2 regions of the Lysinibacillus sp. FSL W7-1291 genome follow, and region 2 is predicted to be linked to the other one. Evidence: predicted binding sites of a transcription regulator. Region 2 holds the regulator's gene; the other holds the start of a gene.
What was found. Region 2 encodes LexA, which represses DNA repair genes until DNA is damaged. Its sites were predicted from a motif close to CGAACATATGTTCG; they were not measured.
Positions count from the first base shown of each region.

Region 1: NST76_RS15120 (carbohydrate kinase) is a predicted target of LexA. The motif match lies at 7,001-7,014, and genes of this name have one in related genera.

Region 1 covers NZ_CP151994.1:3,117,453-3,126,652, reverse strand. The annotation lists gene trpB (tryptophan synthase subunit beta) at 1-756, shown strand, start outside; gene trpA (tryptophan synthase subunit alpha) at 753-1,544, shown strand; gene recJ (single-stranded-DNA-specific exonuclease RecJ) at 1,710-4,028, shown strand; gene NST76_RS15135 (adenine phosphoribosyltransferase) at 4,064-4,576, shown strand; gene NST76_RS15130 (MarR family winged helix-turn-helix transcriptional regulator) at 5,028-5,486, opposite strand; gene NST76_RS15125 (MFS transporter) at 5,676-6,926, shown strand; gene NST76_RS15120 (carbohydrate kinase) at 7,047-8,138, shown strand; gene NST76_RS15115 (pseudouridine-5'-phosphate glycosidase) at 8,143-9,057, shown strand.
Region 2 covers NZ_CP151994.1:1,216,841-1,226,040, reverse strand. The annotation lists gene def (peptide deformylase) at 1-288, shown strand, start outside; gene NST76_RS05710 (recombinase family protein) at 327-992, opposite strand; gene NST76_RS05705 (LysM peptidoglycan-binding domain-containing protein) at 989-1,303, opposite strand; gene lexA (transcriptional repressor LexA) at 1,470-2,087, shown strand; gene NST76_RS05695 (gamma-glutamyl-gamma-aminobutyrate hydrolase family protein) at 2,198-2,920, opposite strand; gene NST76_RS05690 (A24 family peptidase) at 2,954-3,706, opposite strand; gene NST76_RS05685 (hypothetical protein) at 3,774-4,463, opposite strand; gene NST76_RS05680 (PilN domain-containing protein) at 4,460-5,053, opposite strand; gene pilM (pilus assembly protein PilM) at 5,053-6,027, opposite strand; gene NST76_RS05670 (prepilin-type N-terminal cleavage/methylation domain-containing protein) at 6,140-6,625, opposite strand; gene NST76_RS05665 (type II secretion system F family protein) at 6,713-7,918, opposite strand; gene NST76_RS05660 (type IV pilus twitching motility protein PilT) at 7,915-8,961, opposite strand; gene NST76_RS05655 (ATPase, T2SS/T4P/T4SS family) at 8,973-9,200, opposite strand, start outside.

The sequences.
Region 1 (9,200 bases), 1.9 Mb from region 2:
AATGTTTTTCGCATGGAGTTGCTTGGCACAAAGGTTCAATCGGTGGAAAGTGGTTCTAAAACTTTAAAGGATGCTGTGAATGCAGCGCTACGTTATTGGGTGACAAATGTTGAGGATACGCATTATATTTTAGGCTCTGCCCTAGGACCTCACCCATTTCCTAAAATCGTTCGAGACTTTCAGCGTGTCATTGGGGTAGAAACGAGAAAGCAAATTTTGCAAAAGGAAGGTCGTTTACCTGATGCTGTTGTGGCTTGTATTGGTGGCGGCAGTAATGCAATTGGTATGTTTCATCCGTTCGTAGATGATGCATCAGTCGCTTTATATGGTGTAGAGGCGGCAGGGAGTGGTCTTGAAACAGGGAAACACGCTGCGGCAATTGCAGGTGGACAATTAGGTGTATTGCATGGTGCCTACATGTATTTATTACAGGATGAAAATGGCTTTGTCCAAGAAGCACATTCGATTTCCGCGGGGTTAGATTATCCGGGAAAAGGGCCAGAACATTGTTATTTACATGATATCGGTCGAGCGCAGTTTGACGCCATCACAGATGCTGAGGCACTAGAAGGCTTACAATTGTTAAGTCGAACAGAGGGGATACTTCCTGCGCTTGAAAGTTCCCATGCTATTGCTTACACAGCAAAACTTGCTAAAACCATGCCGAAAGACCAGATCATTGTAGTGTGCTTGTCTGGTCGCGGAGATAAGGATGTACACACGGTTAGGGCGGTACTAGGAGGAGATGGCAAATGACGACGTTACAACAAGCAATTGAACAAGCAAAGGTAGCAGGAAACAAAGCCTTTATTCCGTATATCATGGCAGGTGATGGAGGGCTAGAAACGATCAAGCCAACCATCCTAACACTACAGCAGCTAGGTGTGACAGCTATTGAAGTAGGTATCCCCTTTACAGACCCTGTTGCAGATGGGCCAACAATTGAGCGGGCAGGAGAACGTGCACTCGCAGCTGGCGTAACATTAACGAAGGTATTGCAAACGCTCACTTCATTTAGAGATGAAATCACGGTACCTCTAGTTGTCATGACTTATTTCAATCCAGTGTTAGCGTATGGCTTAGAGGCTTTTGCAAAAGCCTGTGTAGCTGGGGGCGTTAAGGGAATAATCGTACCAGATGTTCCATTAGAAGAAAGTGCTCTATTACGGGAGGCATTAAACCCATATACCATTGATGTTGTTCAACTTGTCTCTTTAACAAGTCCTCCTGAGCGTATTGCTCATATTGCAGCAGCTAGTCAGGGCTTCGTTTATGCTGTGACTGTGAATGGAATTACAGGGGCAAGGTCCCGTTTTGCTGCAAACTTAGAGCAGCATTTTGCAAGTCTACGTCAAGCAAGTTCAATCCCTGTGCTTGCAGGCTTTGGTATTTCAACACCTGAGCAAGTGAAAAGGATGGGGTCATTGGGAGATGGAGTTATTGTTGGTAGTGCTATTGTAACAGCATTGCATGAAGAAGATATGACCACCGTAGCAGCATTAGTGGCCGCTTCAAAAGGTGTATTCGAGAAGTCTACTCTATAGAGTAGGCTTTTTTGCTGCTAGATGGATAGTAAGTTTAAACTGATGGATTAATCAGTAAAAGGGGCGGATAGAAATTTTCACATTGATGGATAAAACTATCAATCTAACGGATAGTGCGTATCCAATAGAATTTCGGTATAATAGCTTTCGTAAGGAAGTGAGAAGATGATTCTATCGAAAAAAAGATGGCAGGTGGAGCGTCCAGATGCCACACTTGTACAAGCATTACAAAATGACTTACAACTTTCCGCGATTGCTGCAAAAATTTTAGCAGCACGAGGCTGTGAAACTACGGCTGAAGCAGAAAGCTTATTAAATATGACTGAAGCAAATGTCCATGACCCATTTCTTATGTACGGTATGGCTGAAGCAGTAGCACGAATTGAGCAAGCATTAGAAAATGGGCAGAAGATTTTAGTCTATGGCGATTATGATGCCGATGGTGTCACAAGCACGACTGTTATGCTAAATGTTTTACTAGATCTTGGAGCGGATGTATCCTTTAAAATCCCCAATCGTTTTATCCATGGTTATGGTCCACATGAGGCATTATTTCGTGAAGCATATGAAGAGGGTGTACAGTTAATCATAACAGTAGATAACGGGATATCTGGTATCGAACCTGTTCGAGTGGCTAAAGAGCTTGGCATGGATGTCATTGTGACAGATCACCATGAGCCAGGTGAGGAACTACCGCCAGCAGATATTATTCTTCATCCTCGATTACCAGAAGGTCATTATCCGTTTGGAGAGCTAGCTGGAGTAGGTGTAGCCTTTAAGTTAGCACATGCTTTATATGGTGAACTACCAATTCATTTAATGGAATTGGTGGCGATTGGAACTGTAGCTGATTTAGTTCCTTTAGTGGATGAAAATCGCTATCTCGTGAAGCGAGGTATACAGGAAATGCGTCGTTCCCTTAGTCCATGGGTACAAGCAATGTGTGATATAGCCAGTACAGAGCAGGCAAAAATTACGGAAGAGACAATTGGCTTTTATTTTGGTCCTCGATTAAATGCTGTTGGTCGACTCGGAGAAGCAGCTCCAGGAGTCGAGTTATTAATGGCAGATGATAGTGCTAAAGCAAGCGCATTGGCAAAGCAGCTTAATGCCTGCAATACAGAGCGCAAAGATATTGTGAAAAGCATTACAGATGAGGCCATTGCACTTATTGAATCGGATGAAAAAATCGGCAATTCCTTAGTTCTTGTTGTGGCGGGGGAAGGCTGGAATGCAGGCGTTGTTGGAATAGTTGCCTCACGACTTGTTGAGCAGTACTATCGTCCAACCATTGTCCTTTCACTTGATCCTGAAAAGGGCACAGCAAAGGGTTCCGCTCGAAGCATTGAAGGCTTCCATCTATATAATGAACTAGCTAAAAACCGAGATATTTTACCGCATTTTGGTGGACATCCTATGGCCGCAGGCATGACCTTATCGTTAGAGCATGTGGATGAACTACGTACACGCTTGGATGCACAGGCAAGAGAATGTTTAACAGAGGAGCAATTAACACCAATCGTCCATATTGATATTCCGTTAAGCATCGATGAAGTTTCAGCAGATGCTATTGAAGAAATTTCAGCACTAGGACCATTTGGAACAGATTTTCCAAAGCCTGTTTACGTACTTGAGGATGTTGAAATCTCATCTATGCGTAAAATTGGAGCAGCTGAGAATCATATTAAAATGGAATTAACAAATGGCTATGATAAATTAGATAGTGTCGGCTTTAATAAAGGGCATTTACATGATGAATTAACGTATGGCATTAAAGTATCCTTTATAGGCGATTTACAAATTAATGAATGGCAGGGACGTAAAAAAGCCCAATTTATGATCGAGGATGTCCAAACAACGGAATGGCAGCTATTTGATATTCGTGGTATCCGTCAAACTGCGCGTTGGCTTAATACGGTACCGAAGGATGAGGCACAGTTTATTGCCTTTCATCCAGCAACGATGGCGTATTATCAATCATTGATTGGTGCTCCTATTACAGTAGTTGACCCAGCACTATCCAATGTGGAACAAAGTGATTATATTGTGCTCTTAGATTTGCCACAACAAGTTCAAAGACTAGAAGAGGTGTTACAGAAGACGACACCTTCACGTATTTATGCGCATTTTTATATGCCTGATTCGCAATACTTTAGTGGTTTACCTACTCGTGAGCAATTTTCTTGGTATTATAAATTTTTGAAAAATCGACCAGCCTTTCCGCTTGATATGCATATAGCAGATTTAGCAAAGCATACAGGTTGGCCATTGGATGTATTAAAATTTATGACACAGGTGTTTTTTGAGCTTGGTTTTGTTAAAATGGAGAGTGGACTGACGACTGTCAACGTGAATGCCCCAAAACAAGCACTAACAGAGGCACCGTCTTACAAACAACGTTCAGAACAGATTGAGATGGAGCAAAAGCTTGTCTATGCTCCTTATATAGAATTAAAACAATGGTTTGATGAACGATTAACATAAACGGACGTACAGCGTTTCGTAGGAGGAGCAATAACATGGATTTAAAGCAATATGTTACAACAGTTGAAAACTGGCCGAAAGAGGGCATTAGCTTCAGAGATATTACAACAATTATGGATAATGGACCAGCATATAAATATGCAACAGACCAAATTGTAGAATATGCAAAAGAAGTGGGAGCTGAAATTGTAGTTGGCCCTGAGGCTCGTGGTTTTATCATCGGTTGCCCAGTTGCCTATGCACTTGAAATTGGCTTTGCACCTGTTCGTAAACCAGGTAAATTACCACGTGAGGTTATTAGTGCAGACTATGGTCTTGAATATGGTCAAGATACGTTAACAATGCATCATGATGCGATTAAGCCTGGTCAAAAGGTTTTAATCTGTGATGATTTACTAGCAACGGGTGGGACAGTTGAAGCAACTGTTCGTTTAGTAGAAGAATTAGGTGGTCAGGTAGTAGGCTGTGCCTTCCTAATCGAACTTTTAGAATTAAATGGTCGTGCAAAGCTTGGAGATTTAAATATTAAAACACTTATTCAATATTAAGAGAAAGCGTCTACCATAGTGGGCACTTCAGATTGTAGACAAACTCAAGAAATTACGAGTTTGCCTACAGTCTTTTTCTTTTACAATGAAATAAAGTAAAGACGATACGGGCCGAGCTGCTTTCCTCGCTCCATCCAACTTTTTCCCTATTACTGTGTTGATTAACCGTAAACTTTTAAGCTGATGAAAGCTGAAGACGGAAAATTAAATCAATAAACATGAACAATTAGAAATGGTAACGGTTAATCAATTTATATCATTTGAGCGAAAATTAGAGGCTGCTATTTACCCTTTAGTAGAAACGACTTACTAAGCTTATGGATGCCCAAATATTAATCATGCCACTCTATATTTGGTAAGTAATTAGAAGAAAAAATGACAACAGCCATCGAGGTGAACTTTTCGATGGCTGTTGTTTGCAGTTTGAAGTGCCCAATAAAGTAGGTACTTTTTAATCTTCATCATATGCTTGGATGATCTTCTGCATTGTGCGCAAGGTATCATAGAAATCTGCATATTTTTCGATTCCTATATCTTCGATGATTCTATCTTGAATCGTTTGCCAAATGGGTGCGGCTTCATGCAGCTTTTCTAATCCTTTTTCAGTGAGCGTAATCTTTTTAGTGCGCGCATCGCTTGTGTCTCGCTTTAATTCAACATAGCCATGTTGCTTTAATAGATTAATATTACGGGTCACAGTCGTTTGATCAAGTTGTAAAATTTCACCTAAACGGCTAATTGAGACAGCTTGCTGAAGGTCGATATGGGCCAGCATGGAATATTGTGTAACCTTTAAACCAGTGGGCTGTAGCAGCTTATCATATAATTGTGTGACAACCCTTGTTTTTTTTCTAAGGTTTGCACAAACACAGATTTGTGTATAATCGATTGTTTTAAGTTGATTCTTCATCGTCAGTACTCCTTTGAGGGGATTCTACTAATTGTAAGTATACACCTAAGAGCTAGAAAAGACTGCTTGACAGCTATAGGAACGATTATTATCATTATACATGTATATACATATAAATGGAATGAAGAGATCGCAAAACATGTATATACATGTTTTGTTATGCATCTCACAAGAAAAGAAGGTGTTAGGATGAAGCGAGTTCATTATAGCTGGTTGATTTTGATTGTCACATTTTTCTCGATTATTGTAGCAGGGATTACAATGTCATCGTCTGGTGTTTTCCTGGATCCCCTCGAAAAAGAATTTCAATGGGATCGCTCAACGATTGCTTTAGCATTTGCTGTAAGTTTATTTTTATATGGCATATCTGGACCATTTATGGCGGCGCTGCTTGAAGTCATTGGCTTAAAGAAAATGATGCTTAGTGCCATGTCTACTTTAATAGTAGGAATGACCTTAACCTTTTGGATGAGCCAATCCTGGCAGTTAATCATTATTTGGGGAGGTATCATTGGGCTTGGTGCGAGCCTTTTTTTAACGGTGCTCAGTCCCTATGTAGCGAATCATTGGTTTGTTAAACGCAGAGGGCTGGCAGTTGGGATTTTAACGGCTAGTACAGCCACAGGTCAATTAATTTTACTGCCAGTGCTAGCCATTATTATTGAACATTATTCTTGGCGATGGGCAATGGGATTAATCCTACTCCTGAGTACCATGATGTTCGTCATGATTGCTATGTTTATTAAAAACAAGCCGCAAGATATTGGTCTAACCCCTTACGGTCATGATGAGATTATAGAAGAGCCGCAAGTACAGCCCAAGAAGAATCCAATTAGTATGGCATTTCTTGGTTTAGCAGAGGCAGTTAAAGTCAAAGCATTTTGGCTCTTAGCAGGCAGCTTTTTCATTTGTGGTCTTTCGACAAGTGGATTAATCGGAACTCACTTTGTGTCATATTGTATTAGCTTTGGCGTTCCGCTAGTAACCGCTGCATCTCTTCTTTCTTTTATGGGGGTGTTTAACTTATTAGGCACGACTGTCTCTGGCTGGCTATCGGATCGCTTTGATAATCGTTGGCTATTATTTTGGTATTACTTGTTAAGGGGAGCTTCTCTCTTGCTACTCCCTTATGCACTCGCTCAAGGCTCCTTTGTTTTATTGACGATTTTCAGCATCTTTTATGGACTCGATTGGATTGCCACAGTACCACCAACTATCAGCATTACACGACAAATTTTTGGGATGCAAAAAAGCAGCATTATTTACGGATGGATATTCGCCTCACATCAGGCAGGAGCGGCAGTTGCTGCGTATGGGGGTGGGTTAATTTATAAATTTTTCAATTCCTACACATGGGCTTTTTTCCTTGCTGGCCTATTCTGTGCATTGGCAAGCTTATTCGTTATCATTGTAAAAAAACAAACGCCTCAGCAAGGATAAACAGTCGACTAAAAAAGTTGAACCTCGACAGAAAGAGGTTCAACTTTTTTTATCAATATTAGTTTGACATTTAACAAACAAAAGTTTACAATATAAACAAATATAATAAAAGGTGATGCTATGAATGAAAGAGAACAGGCGGTGCTTGCTTTAATTCGCCAAAACCCGTTTATGTCTCAGCAAGAGATGGCAGATACAATGAATCTGTCCCGTCCCGTGCTTGCTAATTTAGTGTCTAGTTTAACAAAGCAAGGAAAAATTGTAGGTCGTGCTTATATTTTACCCGAGGAAAATGAAATTATTTGCATCGGGGGAGCTAATTTAGACCGAAAATTCCATGTGAAGGGCAATGTTCAATTTGGAACATCTAACCCTGCCAGCTCTTCTTTTAGTGTAGGTGGAGTTGGTCGAAATATTGCTGAAAACTTAGGCAGATTAAACCATCAAGTGACGTTATTAACAACGGCTGGTAAAGATGCTGATTGGCAAGTGATCCAAGAAGCTTCGGAATCCTTTATGAATCTACGTTATGTGGAGCAGCTAGCTGAGGCTTCTACGGGTTCCTATACAGCTATTATGGATGAACAAGGTGAGCTAGCATTAGCTGTAGCCAATATGGAGGTTTATGACCTGCTGTTACCGAGTTTGTTGAAAAAGCATGAAACAATGCTAGTGAATGCTGGTTGCTTTATTTTGGATTTAAATTGCCCGAAAGAAACAGTGGCGTATATCCAGCAAGTAGCCATTGCTCGTGCCATTCCATTAGTCATTGTGCCAGTATCTTCGCCAAAAATGAATCGACTACCTGAAACATTACAAGGTGTAACTTGGTTTATTTGTAACACGGATGAAGCAGAAACAATTGTTGGACATAAAATTGAAAGCGCTACCCATTATGAAAAAGCATTACAACAGCTCTTACAACTAGGTGCTGAACATGTCATTATCACAGCTGGTAGCAAGGGTGTTTATGCAGCATCTACGACGATCACACCTCGTCATTTCGCTGCGAAAGTGATCAACAAAATTGAAGATGTTACAGGAGCAGGAGATGCGTTTGTCAGCGCTGTGATACACAGTTGGTTGACAGGTCAATCTTTTGAGACATGTATTGATGCAGGGTTAACAAATGCTAAAAATACATTGGCATCTCCTTATACAGTAAGACCTGAATTATCAGTAGATTTGTTAAAAAATGAAATGGAGGAATAACAACATGAAAGAATTCATCGTATTATCAGAAGAAGTAAAAGCAGGACAAGCAGAAGGTCTACCAATCGTGGCATTAGAATCTACAATCATTTCACACGGTATGCCATATCCACAAAATGTGAAAACTGCGCGTGAAGTTGAGCAAATTATTCGCGATAATGGTGCAGTACCTGCAACCATTGCCTTAATAGATGGCAAAATCAAAATCGGTTTATCAGATGAAGAGCTAGAGATGTTTGGAAATTCACAAGGCGTTGCAAAAGCTTCACGTCGTGACTTAGGCTACTTACTTGCAACAAAAAAATTAGGTGCGACAACAGTTGCAGCTACAATGATCTGTGCTGAACTTGCAGACATTGAAATCTTTGTAACAGGTGGTATTGGTGGTGTACACCGTGGTGCTGAAACAACAATGGATGTCTCTGCTGACTTAGAAGAATTAGCACAAACTAATGTTGCTGTTATTTGCGCGGGTGCAAAATCTATTCTAGATATTGGTCTTACATTAGAATACCTTGAAACAAAAGGGGTACCAGTAGTTGGTTATGGTACAGATGAATTACCAGCATTCTACACACGTCAAAGTGGTTTCGATGTCAACTTCCAACTTGATACACCAGAGGAGATTGCAGCAATGCTATCTGCGAAATGGCAATTAGGGTTAAAAGGTGGCGCTGTCATTGCCAACCCAATTCCAGAAGCTGAAGCATTAGATCATGCATTTATTACAAACATTATTGAAAAAGCTTTAGCTGAAGCTGAAGAGAATGGTATTCAAGGTAAAAACGTTACACCATTCTTACTTGGTAAAGTAAAAGAATTAACAGAAGGTAAAAGTCTTGATGCGAACATTGCATTAGTGAAAAACAATGCAGTCGTTGGCGCAAAAATTGCTGTTGCCTACAATCAATTACACTAATCATTTGTCGAAACAAGAACCCTTTGTGACATCCTGTCGCAAAGGGTCTTTTTCATTAAAAAGAAGAATATTTTTTCCATTTTTCGAACTGTTCACGAGATTAACTAAACTAAATGACACAGTCTCTTTACAATAGGCTACAA
Region 2 (9,200 bases):
ATCATAAGTCATTCCCTCAATATGATTTATTTACCTGATGGAGAAGGCTGCCTGTCGGTTAATCGACCTGTCCATGGTTTTGTGCCAAGATACGAGCGTATTAAGGTCAGAGCATATGACATTGATGGTCAAGAATTCATCCTGCCGTTTCAGGGCTATGGGGCGATCGTTGTCCAACATGAAATCGATCATTTAAATGGCATAATGTTTTATGATCGAATAAATAAAGAGTATCCTTTTCAACTACCTACTAACATCATCATCGACAGTTTGGCTTCCTATCAATAGCATTTTTTACTGTGAATAAAAAAGATTAGCAGGCGATATTATTTGCCTGCTAATCTTTCTTGATGTTCTTGGAAGCGACGATGAACAGTCGCTTTACTTACTTCAAAGCCCAACCCTCGAAGCGTGATCGAAATTTCCTCAAAGGTAAATCCACGTTTGCGTAGCTTGACAATTTCATCTACAGGTAGATCCTTTCGCTCCTGCCCATAGGGATTCCCTCGGTTCGATAAATTATTTTCAGGACGATAGCCATTTTCTACAGCGCGTCGCATGCCTCGACGTATTTTAGCATTATGGATTCTTCGTTGATACTCCTCCACGATTGCTAAAATCTCAAGCAGCATCGTGTCCATTTCATTTAGTTGAACGGGTCCTGCATCGCGCATGGAAAAAACATCTGTTGCTGATTTTTGCAATAAATGCAACACAGCCATCCTTGCGTTCCCACGTCCTAATCGTGTTTCATCTTGTACAAAAAGGGCATTAATTCCCTTTTCTTTAATGAAATCAAGCATTTCAAGCAAGCCATCGCGTTCCACATCATAGCCGCTATGCTTATCCTTAAATACACCCTTTACCTCATAGCCTTGCTCTCTAGCGTAGCGCAGCAACTCTTCCTGTTGGCGCTCTAATGAGGAGCTTTGTGTTTCTTTTTCAGTACTTACACGGCAATAGACAACAGCCGACATTTGTTTATTCATCATTGTTCAGTTCTCGCAATTTCGATAGTATGGATGGGATTGGCTTGATCACCCAATACAGGAATAACTAGAGACTTTCCTGCCACAATTTTAATATCTGCTAATTCATTTTCTGTTTTGACCAGCTTAATCCAATCATCTGTACTCATCTTACCACGGTATTGCTCTGCTAACGACCACAAGCTATCCCCATGTTCAATTTGAATTTCTGCGTAATTAACATCTCCTGGATCAGTGATGTAAAGGTATCCTGCAAATAATAGACAAGCTCCTAATAAAATGGAGATATGTGTATTTTTCTTTAACCATGTCATAGTTACAACCCCTTTTCTAGAATGTTTGTTCGGAATGTATGTTCTCATAATAAAGCGAACAAACGTTTTTGTCAAACACTTTTCGAACCTATGTTTGCATACATGTTCGCATTCTGTTATACTATCAAATAAGAAGAATGATATTAGAAAAAAGAGGTGAGCACTCATGAAAAAAGTTTCGAAAAGACAAGAGGACATTTTGGCTTTTATTAAAGAAGAGGTACGAGCTAAGGGATATCCACCATCAGTACGTGAAATCGGGGAAGCAGTCGGACTTGCTTCAAGTTCAACTGTTCATGGTCATTTAGCTCGATTAGAACAAAAGGGCTTTATTCGTCGAGATCCAACAAAGCCACGTGCAATTGAAATTTTAGAGCCTGAAGAGTCTATTCAAAAGCAGCAAGTCATTCATGTACCACTTGTGGGGAAGGTAACTGCTGGTTCCCCAATTACTGCTATTGAAAACATTGAAGAATATTTCCCATTACCAGATACGTATGGCACAAGCGAGGATCAGTTATTCATGCTAGAGATTATGGGGGAATCTATGATTGAAGCAGGAATTTTAGACGGCGATTTAGTTATTGTGAAGCAAAAGGCAACAGCTAATAACGGAGATATTGTTGTAGCCATGACAGCAGAGGATGAAGCAACGGTCAAACGTTTCTTCAAGGAAAAAAATCATTTCCGTTTACAGCCTGAAAACTCATCTATGGAGCCTATTATCGTCGATCAAGTTTCTATTTTAGGACAAGTTGTAGGACTATATCGTCGTGTACATTAATCATTTAAAGTAGGTTTTGAGGATTATGTGTTCCTTCTAAGAGCATGTATCCTCTTTTTTACGCAAAAAAAGAATCCATATATGGTTGGATTCTTTGTACAGTCCCCCTGCTACGCTTCCTTTTTGAATTTTAAGCTAGCTTCAACAAAGGCTGAAAATAATTTTTGTGCAGGCTCATCTCCTGCTATAGCTAGTTCCTCGGGATGCCACTGAACAGCCAAGCAAAATGGCAACTCTTCATGAACAACTGCTTCGATAATGCCATCACTCGATTTTGCTGCTACTTTTAATTTCTCTGCTAATACATTAACTGCCTGATGATGAAATGAATTTACCGCTATTTTCTCTTGTTGTAAAATGGTCGCTAATAAATTCTCCTCCATAATTTGTACATAATGAGTAGCTACAGCTCGAGCAGATTGCTGTACATGCTTGAGCAGCTTAGTACTAAAATGGTCACTATCAATATCCTGAAATAAAGTACCACCTAGTGCTACATTTAGTATTTGAATGCCTCGGCAAATACCCAAAATAGGCATCTTTCGTGTGAATGCCGCTTCAATTAATGCTAACTCTACCGTATCTCTTGCTGGATGAATTTTCCCTAGTTTTGGTGCAGGCTCTGCCCCATACAGAAATGGATGCACGTCATAGCCTCCAGATAACAATAAACCATCTGTAAGGGATAGAATTTGTGTGGCATCCTCCTCTACGCCAAGTGGAATAATAAGCGGAATCCCACCTGCATCAATGATACTTTTACTGTAAGCAGCATTTAATCGAGAGGATAAATCATCTTCCACAAAGGCTGTAATGCCAATAATCGGTTTCACTTGCTTCCCTCCATATGCTTGAAGATTGAACAATTACCAAAAACCTAAATACCAATCGATTAATGAATCCCCATAAAAATAGACAATGATAGCGGCTAATGCAATAGAAGGTCCAAAAGGAATAGGTGTTTTTCTCCCCTGCTTGTTCTTCGTTAACACGACAAGCCCGACAATCATGCCGATAACTGCAGCTATAAATAATGTTAACAGTGTATGCATTGTACCAAGAACAAGTCCAATTAAAAAGAATAATTTAATATCGCCTCCACCCATGCCCCCGTTTGATATCACAGCAATACTATATAATATGCCGAAACCAACGACTGCACCTACAGCACAGTCCCACCAGGGTGTTAATGGCGACAATACTCGTCCAATAATAAGGAAGGGTAAAAAGAATAAAAGCACCTTATTCGGAATCAGCATATAGGCTATATCAGAAACAACAATGATGACTAATAATGAAATAAAAAATAGGGCTACTATAAACTCTATGCTCCAACCAAGCTGCCAATATGCAAAGGCAAACAATAATCCTGTTAATAATTCCATTACTGGATAAATCCAAGCTATTTTATTACCACAGCTCCGACATTTCCCCCCAAAAAACACATAAGATAAAACTGGCACTAAATCAAGCGCCGTCAGTTGCCTTTGACATTTAGTACAATGTGAAGGAGGTTGTACAATCGACTCCTTCTGTGGCACACGTAAGCCTACCACATTATAAAAAGAGCCAAAGACAAGCCCAAATAAAAATAGAAAGATTGTATAAGCCATTTCCAATTTTCTGTCCTCCTAAACTAATAGGCGCCCATACAGATGCAGTATGGAACGCCTATCAATGCAATTATTACTCTCCTTCGTAATAGAACGTCGTCACCTGGACGGTAGCTTGTAAAGTAAGATCCGTATCTTTTTCTAATTGATCCTGCTCTCCAGGCAATTTGAATTCGATAGTATCCGTTTTCATCACACGCTGTAATTGTTCAATTTCCTGTAAAAAGCTCTCTAGAGAATTAAAATCAAGCGCCCCAACCTCTAATATAAAAGTAATCAACTTTAAATTCGATGGTAAGGAATCCTTTGAAATAGATGAAATCGGTGAACTCGTAATCTTGTTATCCTGCTCACCATTAACCTCTTCTTCAGCTTGCTCCAACAGATTAAGGTCTTGCGATACATCTGATTGCGAAACAGCCGCATCATCATTTTGAACTGTTAATGACTTTATGCGTGTTCCTGTCACTTCCTCAATCTCAGCTAAATCTAGTATGATCTTTTCAACAGCTCTTGTTGTAGGTAGCTTCTGTCTTAACGCTAAAACATTGATAGTCGGCTGACCCTGCTCCTTGTCTAATTGAGCTAATTGTTCTTTTACACTAGAAATCTCTTGCTGTATCTGTGATACATGACTCTCTTTTGCTTCTACTTCATTTAATCTTGGTAATAATAAATAATAATAAAGCGCAAATAAAATAGAAACGATTAAAGTCAATAACAAGATAATAGATGAATTTTTACTACTCGTTAATTTATTCATGAGCGTCGTCCTCCAGCTAAATACATAAAGTCGATTGTCGCCGTAATGGACACTGAATAACGTGGTACTTCTTTAAATTTTTGTTCAGGCGTTAATTCCTTCTGTTCGCCAAGCTCTATATCAAAGTTTGACACTGTATTAATTTGTGCGTCTGTAAAAAAACTACTCATTAAAAGTCGCTCTACATATTTCGATATATCGGTCATCGTTTCAAAATCCACTTCAATAGTAACTGTATTTTCCCCAAAAACGTAGCTACGCAAGTACGTTTGAGTTGGTAGTAAAGTTTTCGTTTCATCAATTAATGGGGTTACAGGATAAGAAACACCTTGAATATAGGCAACAGATTCCTCCAATGATCCCTGATCAACACTTTGTCTTACATCTAACTCTTGCTGTAATTGTTCAAGCTGTGTCGTTAATGTCTTTTCCTCAGCAGATAAACGTGACAAATCACTTTTAGCTGTAAAAAATATAAATAGTAAATAAGCTACTATTAGACCCACTATGACAATTATCAAGCTATAAAAAAGCTTTGGTGAAGTAGACCGTTTTTCAAGCTGTGGTAAGAGGTTTATATCTGGAACCATTAATGAACCTCCTTCAAAGCTAAGCCTAGCAATGTTGAAAATTCTTTTTTAAAATAAGGAAAGAACTTTTCAATTTTTGCTCCATCAACAATCATCAAAGGTGTCTCTAAATTAGAAGATAATAAGGTTCCTATTGATTTGAGTAACGGGTTATCACCAAGTATTATGATTTCATCTACTGTTTTTTCCCCTTTATGTAAAGAAAACTTAAAGAAATTCATCATCCGATCAATTTCTAAAACCTGATCCATGACGACCATCTGGTAATCTTCGGTTTCACCATTGTAGAGAAATTGGTAGCTAAATTCATCGACTTTTTTGCCCTGCCATTGTGCCATATCTGTTTCAATCGATTGATAACGCAAAAACTCAACCTGTCCGTTTGAAAAGATACTAATGGAAAGTTCATTGATAGACCAATCAGCAATTAAATATGTTTTATTAGGCACTAACATTGACATATGTTCTAACAAACGTATATTGCATAAGGCACGAATATCGGCAGCTTCAGGGTCCAAGGAGACATCTAACAGCATTCCTACTATTTTCGTAATTTCCTCTGAAGGTGCTGCAAATAATATCGCTTTACCGTCCTCCGCATCGGGATCATAAACATCAATTAACGGGTCCTGAAAAGGTAAATGAATAGAATGGCCCAACTCCATTTCAGCATATCCTCGTAATTCCTGAGGTTTAACATCTTTAGGATGCTCGAAACTTTTTAATAAAACAGTTGTATCAGGCACAAACATACGAACAGCCTGTTTTTTTCCTGTCCACTTCACAACCTGTTCTTTAATAATTTCAAAAAGAGCCACCTCATCTATGATTGCTCCATTTTCAACAATATCAGCTGGTAAAGGATATTCATAGCCATGCCATTGACTAGGCTCAGGTCCTTTCGCCACAATCGCACGTAGCACATAATCCTTCAGTTCAATCGATACATGCGACTTTCTCTTTCTCTTAAACATGTGAAAAGACCTCCTTTTCCTATTCAGTATAAATGATTTTATCAATTAGTCATCCATTCCCCAGCCAGAAACGCAAGAAAATTATCGTTTCTGAATGGGTTGGGAGGACTGATTATTGAGTTTTAGTATTTTCTGTTTTTTTCTTATCTACTCCTGCACTTTTTAATAGTTTATTAAGTTCTTCTTCAAATATTGTTATTGCACCTGCAGTTGAGCTAACTTTGAGACTCTCTGTTTTAATCTCTTCAAATCTACCATATGAAATTGACCATTTTTTTTCACTTTCGTTATACGTTACTTTATCATTGCTTCCTAGCTCAATACCATCTACAAACGCTTCTAATTCATCTTTCACACACTCATTATCTGAGCTGTCTCCTTTACAAGCGCCATCAATATAAGCAATCTTAGCACCAGATAGAATATTTGATGCTTCTGCTAAAATAGCACGGTCCTTTGACTTATTAATAATATTACCAATTGCAGGCACAGCGATTGCTGCGATAATTGCTAAAATAACAATTACAGCTAAAAGTTCAACTAATGTTAAACCCTTCTCATTTTTCAATAGTTTTTTATTTTTCCATTTTTTAAACATAGAGAATTCCTCCTTAGTAGTTTTATATGAAGTGTGAAAACACGGTCTTCTAATTCAATTTCTAAATAAGTTTTATATAATTAAAAATTACATATTTTCATATAGTTGGAACATTGGTAAGAATATAGCCGCAACAATTACTCCTACAACAAGAGCAAGTACTATAATCATTAAAGGTTCGATAAGTGACTTCATTGTATCGACGGCACGGTTTACTTCTTCCTCGTAAAAATCAGCAATTTTTTCAAGCATGTAATCCAAGGAGCCTGTTTTCTCACCAATTGCTGTCATTTGTGTAACAAGAGGTGGAAATAGCCAGCTTTTTTCAAGTGGCTCTGATAATGTGCCACCCTTTTCTAAATTATCGCGGGCCTCCAGCACTACTTTTCCCATAACTGGATTACCTCCGACTTTTTCAACAATCGTTAGGGCTTGTAAAATCGGCACCGAGCTACTAAAAAGAGTAGATAGAGTTCTCGTCATTCTCGCTATAATATCTTTTTGTAAAAGTTGGCCAAAGATAGGCATGCGGAGTAACAAAACATTAACCGTATAATGAAACTCTTTATTATTTTTATAAAAATAACGTGATCCCACTACTAACACTAATAGCCCTAAAATCACGAGATACCAAAACTGAATCAGCCAATCACTTATACCAACAACAATAACTGTAATTAGCGGCATTTCTAAGTCCATATCTTTAAATGCATCCATAAAGGTAGGCACAATAAAAACCATTAAAAACATGCCAACCACCAGCGTTAAAAGGGATAATATTGCTGGATAGGTCATTGCCGATTGAATTTTTTTCTTGATGTTATATTGCTTTTCTAGTGTGCTTGCCAGACGATCTAATGTGTCGTCAACGTTACCAGTAGCCTCTCCAGCACGCATCATATTGACAAAAAGCAAGGGAAACACTTTGGTATGTTTGCCTGCTGCATCTGAAAATGCCATCCCACTCCGAATATCCTCTTCAACTTGCATCAATGCTCGCTTTAGTGGTTTATTCCGTGTTTGCTCACCCAAAATACGCGTCGCTTCAACGACAGGGACACCAGCACGAATTAATGTCGCATACTGCCGACAATAAATAACAAACTCTTGGTGCTTCACTTTTGTACCAATGGCAATGTCCTTATGTAAAATGCTATTTGATTCTTGAAGCTCTCGCGCATTTATTCCTTGTGCACGAAGCTTCTCCATAGCAATTTTTTTATTTGGGGCTTCAATAATGCCCTTTTTAGGTGCTCCTGTTTTGGTGCGACCACTAAAACGAAATACAGTCAACTATAATCACCAGCGTTCATGTATGGCCGTGCATCTTCTAGCGAGATCTTACCTGTGGTAATCAGGTGCTGCATCGAAGATTCTAATGTGTGCATGCCCAATGCTTTACTTGTCTGCATTACGCTTGGAATTTGGTGAATTTTTTCATTGCGAATTAAATTCGAAATGGCAGGAGCTTGTACTAAAATTTCTGTCGCAGCAATGCGCCCTTTTACATCTTTACGAATAAATAAACGCTGTGAAACAATACCTTGCAGTACATTCGCAAGCTGTACTCGAATTTGACTTTGCTGATGCGGTGGAAATACATCAATAATACGGTCGATTGTAGTTGGTGCACTACTTGTATGAAGTGTTGCCATTACTAAATGCCCTGTTTCAGCAGCCGTGATAGCCGTTGAAATCGTTTCATAATCTCGCATCTCCCCAACTAAAATAATATCTGGGTCTTGACGCAATGATGCTCGTAAACCATTCGCAAAACTCATTGTATCGACACCAACCTCACGCTGATTGATGATAGACTTTTTATGAGTATGCAAGTATTCAATTGGATCCTCTAACGTAATAATATGTTTTGATCTTGTCTCGTTGATATAATCAATCATTGCTGCTAATGTAGTTGATTTACCTGAGCCTGTTGGACCAGTTACTAAAATTAAACCTTGTGGTTTTTCCGCAAGCTTATATAACACTTGTGGCATATTAAGTGCTTCAATAGAAGGAATTTTAGCTTCAATTAAACGAGCCGCTATTGTCACTTCATTTCGCTGATGATAGGCATTTACACGGAATCGACATTTCCCAGGCAATGAAAAGTTAAAGTCAGTTTCTCCCTTTTCCTCAAACTCCTGTTGTTTATGTACAGGAAGAATGGCATTTACCATTCCCTTTAATTCTTCAGAATCTAATGGATCTGCACCGTAATGTTCCAACTGCCCATGAATACGATATACTGGCGGAATACCTTTTGTTAAATGAAGATCCGATGCTTTTTCTTCAAACGCACGTGTTAATAATTCAACGATTGAATAAGATGTCATTTTTATCACCCCTAATCTACACTTGCAACACGTAAAATTTCTGATGTTGTTGTTTGACCTGCTACAACCTTTAATAGTCCATCTACTAATAGGGTGTGATAGCCTTTGTCATTCATATAATCCCGAAGAACCAAATCACCTTCTCGATTTAAAATCATGTCCTTCACTTTTCGATCCACTGGAAGGATTTCATGAATCGCCATACGTCCTCGATAGCCTGTATGATTACATGCAGGACA